2 regions of the Streptomyces sp. NPDC085596 genome follow, and region 2 is predicted to be linked to the other one. Evidence: riboswitches for the same ligand, from Rfam matches in the RefSeq annotation. Region 2 holds a riboswitch; the other holds the start of a gene.
The links. A riboswitch is a leader RNA that binds a small molecule or an ion and turns the genes downstream of it on or off. The one in region 2 is predicted to bind cyclic di-AMP.
Positions count from the first base shown of each region.

Region 1 (7,101 bases), on a different contig from region 2:
AGGCGTCCCCCACCGCCGAGGAGCTGGTCGACGCCTGCGCGGGCGACCGGACCGTGGTCGTCGTCGCCACCGGCGAAGGGGAGCCCGCTCTCACCGACGGCCTCGCCCGGCTCGCCGGATCGGGCCGGGTGCAGATGCCGGAGCTGGAGCTGCTCCCCGCCTCCTACGACCTGCCCGGCGCCCGCCTCCTCGACCTCGTCCAGGTCATGGACCGCATCCGCGCCGAATGCCCCTGGTCCTCCCGGCAGACCCACGAGGGCCTCGCCAAGTACGGCATCGAGGAGGCGTACGAACTGGTCGAGGCGATCGAGGCCGGCGACCGGGAGGAGCTGCGGGAGGAGCTGGGCGATGTGCTGCTCCAGGTCGTCTTCCACTCCCGCATCGCCGAGGAGGACCCGGACGCGCCCTTCTCCATCGACGACGTGGCCGGGGGCATCGTCACCAAGCTGATCCACCGTCACCCGCATGTCTTCGGCGAGGAGGAGGCCGAGACACCCGAGGACGTCAAGGCGCACTGGCTGCGCACCAAGGCCGAGGAGAAGCAGCGCACCTCGGTGACGGAAGGCGTCCCCCTCGGCCAGCCCGGCCTCGCCCTCGCCGCCAAGCTGGCCTCCCGCGTCCGCACCGCCGGCCTGGACGTCCCCCTGCCCCAGGGCGACGGCATCGGGTACGAGCTGCTGGACCTGGCCGCCCGCGCCGAGGAAGCGGGCGTCGACCCGGAAGCGGCCCTGAGAGCGGCCGCCCGCACCTACCGGGACGCGATACGCACAGCCGAGGGCGTGCCCGCCCCGGACGACGACACCGAGTAGCCCAGGCCGGCAGGGCCCGGGACCCCAATAGACCGGCAGGGGCCCGGGACCCCAATAGAGAGGAGCCGACCCGCACCCCGCCCCCGCCCTCCGGATACCGTCGAGAGGTGACCCAGCCGCACCAGCCCACCCCTGACGACCCCACCCCCGAAGACCCGGCCGGAGCCCCCGCCGGAGCCTCCGCCGAGGACACCGCCCCGGAGCTCTTCACCTGGGAGTTCGCCGCCGACCCCTACCCCGCCTACGCCTGGCTCCGGGAGCACGCTCCCGTGCGCTGGACCAAGCTGCCCAGCGGGGTGGACGCGTGGCTGGTCACCCGGTACGCGGATGCCAAGCAGGCCCTGGCCGACCAGCGGCTCAGCAAGAACCCGGCACATCACGCCGAGACCGCGCACGCCAAGGGCAAGACCGGCATCCCCGGTGAGCGCAAGGCCGACCTGATGACCCACCTGCTGAACATCGACCCGCCGGACCACACCCGGCTGCGCCGCCTGGTCAGCAAGGCGTTCACCCCGCGCCGGGTCGCCGAGTTCGCGGACAGGGTGCAGGAGCTGACGGACGACCTCATCGACCGGTTCGCCGAGAAGGGCTCGGCCGACCTCATCCACGAGTTCGCCTTCCCGCTCCCCATCTACGCCATCTGCGACCTGCTCGGCGTCCCGCGCGAGGACCAGGACGACTTCCGGGACTGGGCGGGCATGATGATCCGGCACGGCGGCGGGCCCAGGGGCGGGGTGGCGCGTTCGGTGAAGAAGATGCGCGGCTATCTCGCGGACCTCATCCACCGCAAGCGCCAGGCACTCCCCGCCGAACCCGAGCCCGGCGAGGACCTGATCTCGGCGCTCATCCGGGCCTCCGACCACGGCGAGCACCTCACCGAGAACGAGGCCGCCGCCATGGCCTTCATCCTGCTCTTCGCCGGCTTCGAGACCACCGTCAACCTCATCGGCAACGGCACCTACGCCCTGCTCACCCACCCCGGGGAGCGCAGGCGGCTCCAGCTCTCGCTGGCCGCCGGGGAGACCGGACTGCTCCAGACCGGGGTGGAGGAACTGCTGCGCTACGACGGCCCGGTGGAGCTGGCGACCTGGCGTTACGCAACCGGGCCGCTCACCATCGGCGGCCAGGACATCGCGGCCGGGGACCCGGTGCTGGTGGTCCTCGCGGCGGCGGACCGCGACCCGGAGCGGTTCGCCGACCCGGACCTGCTGGACCTCGGCCGCCGCGACAACCAGCACCTGGGGTACGGGCACGGCATCCACTACTGCCTGGGCGCCCCGCTCGCCCGGCTGGAGGGCCAGACCGCGCTGGCCACCCTGCTCACCCGGCTCCCGGACCTGCGCCTGGCGGCCGATCCGGCCGAACTGCGCTGGCGCGGCGGGCTCATCATGCGTGGACTGCGCACACTGCCGGTGGAGTTCACACCGGTCGGTCCCAGTCGTGAAAGCGCACATGACGGACGTTCAACTATGTGATCTTCACGTGATCTGTGCGGCATGAACTTGTGACAAGCGATCGTCTGCCGATACGTTCACCCATCAGTGTGGCGCCGAGCACCACTTGCCACGCCGTACTGCTGTCGCACGAAAGGCAACCGCATGCTCTCCGGGAACGGTAGGCACCGTCGACCCCGCCAGGCTCCGGCGCTCCTCGTCGCGGCCGGCGTGACCACGTCCGCCATCGCCATCCCGCTCCTCGGGGCGGCGAGCGCGAACGCGGCCGACGGCACCACCTGGGACAAGGTCGCCGAGTGCGAGAGCGGTGGCTCCTGGAGCGCCGACACCGGCAACGGTTACTACGGCGGCCTCCAGATATCCCAGGACGACTGGGACAAGTACGGCGGCACGCAGTACGCGGCCAGCGCCGACCAGGCCAGCCGTTCGCAGCAGATCTCGGTGGCCGAGAAGATCCTCGACGAGCAGGGCACCACCCACTGGGCCACCTGCGCCCTGCTCGCCGGACTGACCTCCAACTCCGGCTCGGTGGACGTCGACACGGGCGTGAGCGAGTCCCCGTCCGCGGACCAGGACGGCTCCGGCGGCGGTACCGACAAGGCGGACGAGACCCCCGACGCGGGCGCTTCGTCCGATGATTCCGACTCGTCCGGACTGGGGAATTCGTCCCCCTCGTCCGACTCCTCCGCCAAGGAGACCGGCAAGCCGTCCGCGAGCGCCGAGGAGAAGGCCGGTTCCGGCCACTCCGGCAAGGACACCGACACCTCCCGCTCCGGCGCCTCGGCGCCCGCGGCCTCCGGCGGTGGGTACAAGGGTGGCGGTTCGGCCTCCAGTGCCCCCGCGGCCAAGGAGTCGGACGACTCGTGGGAGGCCGGCGGCTCCTGGAGCCTGGTCGACACCGGTGACCTCGGTGGCGGTGGCCGTCACCGCGGGGGCAGCGCCGAGGAGAGCGTGACGGGCGGTCAGCACGCGGCCGGAACGGGCCGCCATGCCACCGCCTCCCCGACCACCTACACCGTCCGTGACGGTGACACGCTCGGCTCCATCGCCGACTCCCTTGACGTGGACGGCGGGTGGGAGGCGCTCTACTCCGCGAACAAGCAGGCCATCGGCTCCGACCCGAACCATGTCGACCCCGGTCAGACCCTGAAAGTGCCGGGCGAAACGGACGCCGAATAGCGGAATCTGACACCCACTATCCTCTTATATGTCCCATTTGGCGAAAGTGTGGGATGACTCTCAGAAGCCCTGATCGTCTTTGAATTTCGCCGCGACGCGTGTCTACGGTCGGGACCGCTCGTCACCACGAGCACCCGTGGCCGCAACGCCGAATCCTGCCAGCGGCCCTCGGGGACAACCGTCGCGTCAAGCGCCGTAGGCAGGAGCGGGGGACCCAAGGTAAGTGCCCGAACCGGTGATTGACGCCGGTTGGGGCTTGGGGTGAAGCCACGCCTTCCGGGAGTACGAGGGAGGGGTGGCCGGGCAACTCAACCGGCCCGAACCCGACAGCTCACCTCGCAGGCGTCGGTGAGGGGATCGATCCATGCTGTTCTCCAGCAAGGGCAAGCACCGTCGCCCGTCCAAGACCGTCCGTGTCCTCGCGCTCGCCGGTGTCGCCGGCGCGGCCGTCGCGGGCCCGGTGATGGCGTCGGGCAGTGCCTCCGCCGCCACCGGCTCCGAGTGGGACGCCGTCGCCCAGTGCGAGTCGGGCGGCAACTGGTCCATCAACACCGGCAACGGGTACTACGGCGGTCTGCAGTTCTCCGCCTCCACCTGGGCCGCGTACGGCGGCACGCAGTACGCCGCCACCGCCGACAAGGCGGGCAAGGAGCAGCAGATCACCGTCGCCGAGAAGGTGCTCTCCGCCCAGGGCAAGGGCGCCTGGCCGGTCTGCGGCACGGGCCTGTCCAGCACGCCGTACAGCGGCTCCGCCGCCCCGGCGAGCCCGGCTCCCGCCACGGAGAGCAAGACGGAGGACAAGGCCGCGGCCGTCACCTCCGACCGCGCCGCCGACGAGCAGACCGCTTCCCGCTCCACCGAGCGCCCGGCCGCGAGCAAGACCGTCACCACCCCGACCGGTGAGAAGGTCGAGAAGGGCGACGGCGAGTACAAGGTCGTCAAGGGCGACACGCTCAGCTCCATCGCCACGAAGCACGGTGTCAAGGGCGGCTGGAAGAAGCTGTTCGACCTGAACAAGGACATCGTGAAGAAGGCCGACCTCATCTACCCCGGCCAGATGCTGCACCTGAAGTAACCGCGACCCGCTCACGGGACCGGCCCCCGACCCGTCCGGCCCCGTGAGCTCCCGGTCCCCTGACGGACCCCCGCCCCGGTACGCGTTCCCCCCGCGCGCCGGGGCGGTGCGCGTTCCCCCGGCGGGTCCCATCGCCCAGAACCCTTTGCCCGGACCCTTTGCCCGGACCGTTTGCCCGGACCCTTTGTTCCGGGCGTGAACAATGGGTACGGTCTCCCTGCACCACCCCGTTCACAGGGCGGTCGGTCGATGGCCGGCACCCCTGGGACGGTTAGGCTCTAGGCGCAAGGCATGCCATCCGGCATCCGCCGCGCACTCATTGCGTCACATCCACGAAGGAGATGCTCGTGCCGTCCATCGACGTCGTCGTAGCTCGGGAAATCCTGGACTCCCGAGGCAACCCCACGGTCGAGGTCGAGGTCGGCCTCGACGACGGCAGCACGGGCCGTGCCGCCGTCCCGTCCGGCGCCTCCACCGGTGCCTTCGAGGCCATCGAGCTGCGTGACGGTGACCCGAACCGCTACCAGGGCAAGGGTGTCGAGAAGGCCGTCCTCGCCGTCATCGAGCAGATCGGCCCGGAGCTGGTCGGCTACGACGCCACCGAGCAGCGCCTGATCGACCAGGCCATGTTCGACCTGGACGCCACCGACAACAAGGGCTCGCTCGGCGCCAACGCCATCCTCGGCGTCTCCCTCGCCGTCGCCCACGCCGCCTCCGAGGCCAGCGACCTGCCGCTCTTCCGCTACCTGGGCGGCCCCAACGCGCACCTGCTGCCGGTGCCGATGATGAACATCCTGAACGGCGGCTCGCACGCCGACTCCAACGTGGACATCCAGGAGTTCATGATCGCTCCGATCGGCGCGGAGTCCTTCTCCGAGGCCGTCCGCTGGGGCGCCGAGGTCTACCACACCCTCAAGAAGGTCCTGAAGAACAAGGGCCTCGCCACCGGCCTCGGCGACGAGGGCGGCTTCGCCCCGAACCTCGGCTCCAACCGTGAGGCCCTCGACCTCATCCTCGAGGCCATCAAGGAAGCCGGCTACACCCCCGGCGAGCAGATCGCCCTCGCGCTCGACGTCGCCGCCTCCGAGTTCTACAAGGACGGCAAGTACCTCTTCGAGGGCAAGGAGCGCTCCGCCGCCGAGATGACGGAGTACTACGAGGAGCTGGTGGCGGCCTACCCGCTGGTCTCCATCGAGGACCCGCTGTTCGAGGACGACTGGGCCGGCTGGAAGGTCCTGACCGACCGCATCGGCGACAAGGTCCAGATCGTCGGCGACGACCTGTTCGTCACCAACCCCGAGCGCCTCGCCCGCGGCATCGAGGAGGGCATCGCCAACTCCCTGCTGGTCAAGGTCAACCAGATCGGCTCGCTGACCGAGACCCTGGACGCCGTCGAGATGGCCCAGCGCAACGGCTACAAGTGCATGATGTCCCACCGCTCCGGCGAGACCGAGGACGTCACCATCGCCGACCTGGCCGTCGCCACCAACTGCGGCCAGATCAAGACCGGTGCCCCGGCCCGCTCCGAGCGCGTCGCCAAGTACAACCAGCTGCTGCGCATCGAGGAGATCCTCGACGACGCCGCGGTCTACGCCGGCCGCAGCGCCTTCCCGCGGTTTCGCTCTGCGAACCAGTAAGCACAGCAAGGGCTGACCTAGGCGCGGGCCAGCCCCGCCCGTCGTACCTACGTCCCCGGACCCGGTCCCGTACCGTGTCCGGGGACGTACGCACGTGTGAGCCCAGCAGCGCACGGCACGAGAAGCACAGCACAAGACGCACAGGCACAGTGGAGGCGGAGAGCCAGATGGCCGCGAGGGACCGGGACCGTTTCTCCACCACGACCAGGCTGCGGCTGCTCGGTGAGCAGACGGCGGCCCGCGTCTACCGTTCCCAGACCAAGCGGCAGGCCCGCCGCTCCCGCCTCACCGGCCGCGCCGCCCTGCTGGCCCTGGTGCTGTGCTCGATGATCGTGGCGCTCGCCTATCCGATGCGCCAGTACGTCTCCCAGCGCGCCGAGATCGCGGACCTGAAGCACCGCCAGGAGCAGGCCCGCGGCCGCGTCGAGCAGCTCAGGGACGTCAAGGCCCGCTGGCAGGACGACGCCTACGCCGAGCAGCAGATCCGGCGCAGGCTGCACTATGTGATGCCTGGCGAGACCGGGTTCGTCGTGATCGACCCGGGCGCCGCCAAGCAGTCCCGCACCGACCGAGGGGCCGCCCACCGGCCCTGGTACGCGAACGTCTGGGACGGCGTCGACAAGTCCGACGCCTCCGACCAGTGACCGGCACCCGCCGGTGACCGACAGAAAGCCACCCTGGAAGCAGTCATGGAAACGCCCCCGCCCCACACTCCGCGTACCGAGCCCACCGAGGCGGACATCGCCGCCTTCGAGCTCCAGCTCGGCCGCCCGCCGCGCGGCCTGCGGGCCATCGCCCACCGCTGCCCCTGCGGCCGGCCGGACGTCGTGGAGACGGCGCCCCGGCTGCCCGACGGCACGCCCTTCCCGACGACGTACTACCTGACGTGCCCGCGCGCCAACTCGGCCATCGGCACGCTCGAGGCCAACGGCGTCATGAAGGAGATG
Region 1 covers NZ_JBITTC010000013.1:83,409-90,509, reverse strand. The annotation lists gene ACIGA3_RS29795 (nucleoside triphosphate pyrophosphohydrolase) at 1-809, shown strand, start outside; gene ACIGA3_RS29790 (cytochrome P450) at 917-2,284, shown strand; gene ACIGA3_RS29785 (transglycosylase family protein) at 2,408-3,442, shown strand; cyclic di-AMP (ydaO/yuaA leader) riboswitch at 3,624-3,802, shown strand; gene ACIGA3_RS29780 (transglycosylase family protein) at 3,807-4,517, shown strand; gene eno (phosphopyruvate hydratase) at 4,865-6,154, shown strand; gene ACIGA3_RS29770 (septum formation initiator family protein) at 6,322-6,798, shown strand; gene ACIGA3_RS29765 (DUF501 domain-containing protein) at 6,844-7,101, shown strand, end outside.
Region 1: it holds a riboswitch for cyclic di-AMP, as region 2 does, so the genes downstream of both, ACIGA3_RS29780 (transglycosylase family protein) here and ACIGA3_RS18685 (M23 family metallopeptidase) in region 2, are expected to answer to the same signal.

Region 2 (7,101 bases):
CGACGTGGTCCCGCTCGGCACCGGCCTCGACTGGCGGGCGCTGCTGGCGCATCTGCACGACGTGCGCGGAGTGCGGCGGCTGATGGTCGAGGGCGGCGGCACCGTGCACACCCAGCTCCTCCAGCAGGGCCTCGCCGACGAACTCCAACTGGTCCTCGCCCCGCTCTTCGTCGGCGACCCGGCCGCCCCCCGCCTCTTCGGCCCCGGCGCCTACCAGGGCGGCCGGCTGCGGCTGACCGGCAGTCGCCGGATCGAGGACGTCGTCCTGATGCGGTACGAGCCCACCGCCCCCGGCACCGGTCCGCTGGACACCGCCGCCGACCGGCACTGGCTGCGCACCGCCTGTGAGCTGGCAGCGCTCTGCCCGCCCTCGGACACGGCCTTCAGCGTGGGCGCGGTCATCGTCGCGGCGGACGGCACCGAGCTGGCGCGCGGACACTCCCGCGAGGACGGCGACCCGGTGGTCCACGCCGAGGAGGCCGCGCTCGCCAAGCTGGACCCGGCCGACCCGCGCCTGCCCGGCGCCACCGTCTACAGCAGCCTGGAGCCCTGCGCCCACCGCGCCTCCCGGCCCGTCCCCTGCGCCGGGCTGATCCTGGCGGCCGGGGTGCGCCGGGTGGTCACCGCCTGGCGTGAGCCGGACACCTTCGTCACCGCGGCCGACGGCGCCGGAGTGCTCGGCGCCGGGGGCGTGGAGGTGGTGACGGTGCCCGAGTACGCCGCTCTCGCACAGCTGCCGAACGCTCACCTTCCGCACTGAGGCCCACGTCACGGCAGCGTGTGTGCGTCGGACCCCGCGGATGACGTATGCTTGAGACACAACGACGCGGGGTGGAGCAGCTCGGTAGCTCGCTGGGCTCATAACCCAGAGGTCGCAGGTTCAAATCCTGTCCCCGCTACTGAAACTCAGGGCCGGAATCCAGTAAAACGGATTCCGGCCCTGAGTGTTTTCCGGGGCGGATGGCGTTTTTGAGTCACCAGCAAAACTCCTGTGACTCCTGAAGCGTGGTCAACTCGCCCTGTTCACGCCGTTCCTGACCGGTACGCACCCCTCCAGAACGTCAAACGATCAAGCCGAACGGGCTTGGAATCCAGTGCGCGTGTCTATTAACGTTCGATAACGCAGCGCGGTCGTTACAGCCGTCAGCAGAGACGGCGCCGTGCGCACACGCCGAATCCCGCGAGGGAACCGGGGACCCACCAACTTGGGGTGAATCGCGCCCGATCCGCCGTGCACCGCTCTCGGAGCACGCCGGGTTTACGCGCGTAGGAGACCTTCCTGCTCCGAACCCGTCAGCTAACCCGGTAGGCGGAGGAGGAGAGGAGTGCGCCCGCGTGGCGTCCAACCGGCCTGCCCCACAAGCCCCGTTCGCGCCGGACGCGAGTGAACCCTTCGCCTACGGCGCCCCCCGTGCCGAAGACGGCGCGTGGGAGGAGTGGAACCCCACCGAGGAGTCCGTTTCCCTCGGTCCTGCCGTACGCGGCCGCCACCGGGTGGCCAAGCAGCGCGGCGGCGGACTCGCCCGCAGCTCCACCGTCCTCGGCGTCGGCGTCATCGCCGCCGTCGGCGCGGGCGGCATGGCCAGCGCCAACACCGGCAAGCCGCCCGTGTCCATCGCCCTGCCCGACCTGCCCTCCGTGGACTCCCTGATCGACGGGCACCACACGGACGCGCCCGCCGCCTCCCTCACCGGCGTCGCCACCGCCACGGCCACCGCCGCCAGTGACGACTCCGCCTCCGACGCGGGCGAGGCGCTGCGCAGCCGGATCATGGCCCAGGCCGAGCGGCAGCAGAGCAAGGCCGACAGCCGCGCCACCGCCGCCGCCGTCGCCAAGGCCGACCAGCAGGCCGCCGACGCCGCCGCCAAGGCCGCGAAGGAAGCCGCCACGAAGGCCGCCGAGGCCAAGGAGAAGGCGGAGGCCGACGCCGAGCAGAAGGCCGAGGCGGCCCGCCTGGCCACGCTGGCCAAGCAGTACACGCTGCCGACCTCCTCGTACACGATCACCTCGACCTTCGGGCAGGCCGGGGCGCTGTGGTCCTCCGGGTACCACACCGGTCTCGACTTCGCCGCGCCCACCGGCACGCTGATCAAGGCGATCCACAGCGGCACGATCACCGAGGCCGGCTGGGCCGGGGCGTACGGCTACCGCACGATCCTCACCCTCGACGACGGCACCGAGCTCTGGTTCTGCCACCAGTCCTCGATCAACGTCAGCACCGGTCAGAAGGTCTCCACCGGCGAGGTCATCGGCCGCGTCGGCGCCACCGGCAACGTCACCGGCGCGCACCTCCACCTGGAGGTCCACCCCGGCGGCCAGCCCACCGGCATCGACCCCGGCGCCTGGCTGCGCGGCAAGGGCCTCACCCCCTGAGGTACCCGGCCGGAGTTTGACCGGGTCCTTGCCCGGAACCGGAATGGGCGGGACCCGAGTGATCGTTGAGAAGAGACATGACTGCTTCTCTGCGCAAACTCGGCTCCTCCTCCCTCGAGGTCTTCCCGCTCGCCCTCGGCGGCAACGTCTTCGGCTGGACCGCCGACCGGGACACGTCCTTCGCCGTCCTCGACGCCTACCTCGCCGCGGGCGGCAACTTCATCGACACCGCCGACGCCTACTCGGCCTGGGTCGAGGGCAACAAGGGCGGCGAGTCCGAGACGCTCATCGGTGAGTGGATGCGGGCGCGCGGTGCCCGCGACCGGGTCGTCATCGCCACCAAGGTCAGCCAGCACCCCGACTACAAGGGCCTGGGCGCCGCCAACATCAAGGCCGCCGCCGACGCCTCCCTGCGCCGCCTGGGCACCGACCACATCGACCTCTACTACACCCACTTCGACCAGCCCGAGGTGCCGGTCGAGGAGATCATCGGCGCGCTGGACGAGCTGGTGCGGGCGGGCAAGGTCCGCTACATCGGCGCCTCCAACATCAGCGCCGAGCGGCTGAAGGAGTCCCTGGACTTCTCCGACCGTGCGGGCCTGGCCCGCTATGTCGCCCTCCAGCCCCACTACAACCTGGTCTCCCGCGACACCTACGAGGGCCCGCTCCAGGACGTCGCCGCCCGCGAGGGCCTGTCGGCCGTCCCGTACTTCGCGCTCGCCTCCGGCTTCCTCACCGGCAAGTACCGGCCCGGTACGACGGTCGACAGCGCCCGCGCCGGCTCGGCCGCCAAGCACCTCGACTCCGAGCGCGGCCAGAAGGTCCTGGCGGCGCTGGACGAGGTCGCCGCCGCCCACGACACCGCCGTCGCCACCGTCGCCCTCGCCTGGCTCGCCGCCCAGCCCACGGTCGCCGCCCCCATCGCCTCGGCCCGCACGGTCGACCAGCTCCCGGCCCTCGTGGACGTGGCCGAGCTGACGCTGACTCAGGCGGAGCTGGACCGGTTGACGGAGGCGTCGGCCTGAGGCTGGACGGGGTGCGCCCCTCGGGTGGGCACTCGCCGCCGGGATGCCTTACCGGCCCCCGCCCCTGAAGCGCTACCGTCCCCGACTCCCTACGTGCGGTACGGGTTGTAGCCCGCGTACGGCGGGGCCGGGTGGCCGTACCGCTGCCAGTACGGGACCGGGGACGGCGGCGGGGCCGTGACGCGGGCCGCGTACTCCAGGGCCGGGCGGGAGGAGTGCCGGCGCTGCCACAGCGCGGCCAGCAGTTCGCGTTCCCGTGCGGCGAACTCGGTGCCGACGCGGCCGGCGCGGGCGCGGTGGCGCAGGAGGGCCAGTTCGGTGGCGTCGCTCTCGTAGCGGACCACGGCGCGCGCGGCCGGGCGTCCGCCGAAGCAGCGGCGGGCGTGGTCGCGGGCCAGGCGGCGGGCGCGCAGCGAGCCGAGGGCGAAGGGTTCGGCGGGGCCGAGCCACCCGGCGTAGACGTAGACGGGCAGTTCCTCGCGGGCCACGCGCAGTTCGCGCTGCCGGGACCGGATCAGCAGCCAGGCCAGCAGGCCGAAGGCGGGGGCCATGAAACCGCCGTAGACGACGAGGAAGCCGAACTGGCCGAAGGCGGCCGAGCCGTTCCACAGGGCGTGCATGCCCATGGCGAGGAGCAGCCCGCCCACCGGGAAGAGCACCCGCAGCACCGGCCGCCGGCGTCGGCCGGGCAGCGCGGCCAGGCCGAAGCCGATGCCGGTGAGCACGGTGAACAGGGGATGCGCGAACGGCGACATCACCCCGCGTACGAAGAACGTCGCGGCCGTCACGGAGACGATGCCCGAGGTGCCGATGGACTGGTCGGTGCCGAAGGCGTTGCCCAGATAGAGGATGTTCTCGGTGAACGCGAACCCGGTCGCGGTCACCCCGGCTATCGCGGCGCCGCCGACCAGCCCGGTGAAGTCCCGTCTGCGGAACACGAACACCAGCAGTACGGCGGCCGCCTTCGCGGACTCCTCCACCACCGGCGCTATCACCGTCGCGGCGAGCGTGTCGGCGCCCGACGGGTCCGCGGTGGCGGTGGCGATCCAGTGGGTGGCGAAGCTGTTGGCGACGATGGCGATCAGCGCCGCCGCGCAGGCGCCCCACGCGAACGCGAACACCAGGTTCCGCCAGGGCCCGGGCCGTACCCGGTCCAGCCAGCGGAACGCGGCTACCAGCCAGGGCACCGGCACCACGGCCAGCCCCAGCCCGACGAGGAAGCCCTCCGTACCGGTCTGCCGGCGCACCAGCGCCAGGATCACCAGCCCGGACAGCGCCAGCAGCGCGATCAGCGCCCCGTGACGCACCCACTCCCGCCGCCACCAGGGCGGCCGGGGGCCGTCGGTGTGGGGCGGGTACGCGGAACTGATGGCCACAGCATCGACCCTAACGGTGACCGGGCCGGACGGCCTCGGGCTTTACGGCCCGCGGAGCTACGGGTTCGCGTGCGGTACGCGGCGGAACAGCAGGTCGTTCACCACATGCCCCTTGTCCAGCCCCTGGCCCTCGAACCGGGTCAGCGGCCGGAACCCGGGGCGCGGTGCGAAGCCGCCGTCCGCGCGGGTGTTCTCGAAGTCCGGATGCGCGTCGAGCACCTCCAGCATCTGCTCGGCGTACGGCTCCCAGTCCGTCGCGCAGTGCACGATCGCGCCGGGCGCCAGCCGGGTCGCAGCCAGGCTCAGGAACTCGGGCTGGATCAGCCGCCGCTTGTGGTGCCGCTTCTTCGGCCAGGGGTCGGGGAAGTAGACGCGGAGCCCGTCGAGGGAGTCGGGGGTGAGCATCTCCCGCAGCAGGATGATCGCGTCGCCGTTGCCGACGCGGACGTTGGACAGGCCGCCCTGCTCGGCGAGGTTCAGCAGATTGCCCTGGCCGGGGGTGTGCACGTCGACGGCGAGGATGTTGGTGTCCGGGGCGGCCGCCGCCATCTGCGCGGTGGCCTCGCCCATGCCGAAGCCGATCTCCAGCACGACCGGGTTCGCGTTGCCGAACAGCTCCGCGAGGTCGATGACCCGCTGCCCGTCGATGTCCAGCCCCCACTGGGCCCACAGCCGGGCCAGCGCGTCGGCCTGACCGGTGGTGACCCGGCTGCGCCGGGGCTGGAAGCTGCGGATGCGCCGCTCGAAGTGCGATCCGGCCGGGTCGGGCCGAGGACCGTCCGGGAACCGGGGCTCGCCCTTGCTCCGGGAGGTCCGGGCGGACGGTCCGGGCGCCGAGGTAGGCGGCGCGGCTTCGGCGGTGGCTTCGGGGGTGTTCACGGAGTCAGACACAGTGGCTCCGATTTTAGGCGCTCCGAGGAGCGGGCCCCTGTCGGCGGCGGGGGTGCGGTCGGTCACGGGGCCCCTCACAGCGCCCCCAGCATGTCCAGCGTGCGGCGGCTCACCTCCCGGCCGATCGGGAGGGACGCCGTGGCCGCCGGGGACGGCGCGTTCAGCACGTGCACCGCGCGCGGGCCCTCGCGGATGAGGAAGTCGTCGACCAGCGTCCCGTCCCGCGTCACCGCCTGCGCCCGCACCCCGGCCGGCGCCCGCACCAGGTCCCGCTCCTCCACACCGGGCACCAGACGGCGCACCGCGTCCAGGAACGCCGCCTTGGACACCGACCGGCGCAGCTCGCCCGCGCCGTACCGCCAGTGCCTGCGGGCCAGGGCCCACGCGCCGGGCCAGCTCGCCGTGCCCGCCAGCTCGCGCGGGCGGACCACGCCCCAGCCGTACCCCTCGCGGGCCAGCGCCGGGACCGCGTTGGGGCCGACGTGCACGCCCCCGTCGAGGCCCTTGGTCAGATGGACGCCGAGGAAGGGGAACGCCGGGTCGGGCACCGGATAGACCAGGCCGCGCACCAGCTCCGGCCGGGCCAGCTCGTAGTACTCACCCCGGAACGGCACGATCCGCACGCCCGGCTCGTCGCCGGTGAGGAGGGCCAGCTCGTCGCAGTACAGCCCCGCGCAGTTCACCAGGACGCGGGCGCGGACCACCTGGCCGGCCGAGGTCAGCACCGCCACGCCCCGCTCGGGGCGCCTTTCCACCCGGACGACCCGCGAGCCGTACCGGATCTCGGCGCCGGAGGCGCGGGCCAGCTGGCGGGCGACGGCCGTGAAGTCGCAGACGCCGGTCGTGCCGACGTGGATCGCGGCCAGGCCGCGCACCTCCGGCTCGTACTCGGCGATCTGGGCGCCGCCCAGCTCGCGGACCGGGATGCCGTTCTCCCGGCCGCGCTGCACCAGGGCGTGCAGCCGGGGCAGCTCGGCGCGGTCGGTGGCGACGATCAGCTTGCCGGTGACGGAGTGGTCGATGCCGTACTCCGCGCAGAACTTGATCATCTCGGCGGCCCCGCGCACCGCGTACCGGGCCTTGAGCGAGCCCGGCCGGTAGTAGATGCCGCTGTGGACCACTCCGCTGTTGCGGCCCGTCTGGTGGCGGGCCGGGCCGGGCTCCTTCTCCAGCACGGTGACCCGCGTGCCGGGCGCGGCGCGCGTGAGGGCGTACGCCGTCGACAGCCCGACGATGCCGCCACCGACCACCAGCACATCGCAGTCGTACGCGTCCGCCCGCACCTGCACCACCTCCCGACCTCGATAGTGCACTGCGCCACTGACAACGCCTTCAAACCGCGCGGCAGCAGCCTCGTGCCTTCTAGGCCGGAGCCATCAGCAGCGGGCGGGCCCGCTCGCGCAGCTCCACCACCCGGGGCTCGTCCCCATAGGGCT
Region 2 covers NZ_JBITTC010000005.1:556,673-563,773, forward strand. The annotation lists gene ACIGA3_RS18675 (dihydrofolate reductase family protein) at 1-760, shown strand, start outside; tRNA gene ACIGA3_RS18680 (tRNA-Met) at 826-899, shown strand; cyclic di-AMP (ydaO/yuaA leader) riboswitch at 1,160-1,328, shown strand; gene ACIGA3_RS18685 (M23 family metallopeptidase) at 1,336-2,373, shown strand; gene ACIGA3_RS18690 (aldo/keto reductase) at 2,451-3,398, shown strand; gene ACIGA3_RS18695 (PrsW family intramembrane metalloprotease) at 3,488-4,774, opposite strand; gene trmB (tRNA (guanosine(46)-N7)-methyltransferase TrmB) at 4,832-5,665, opposite strand; gene lhgO (L-2-hydroxyglutarate oxidase) at 5,740-6,957, opposite strand; gene ACIGA3_RS18710 (MFS transporter) at 7,028-7,101, opposite strand, start outside.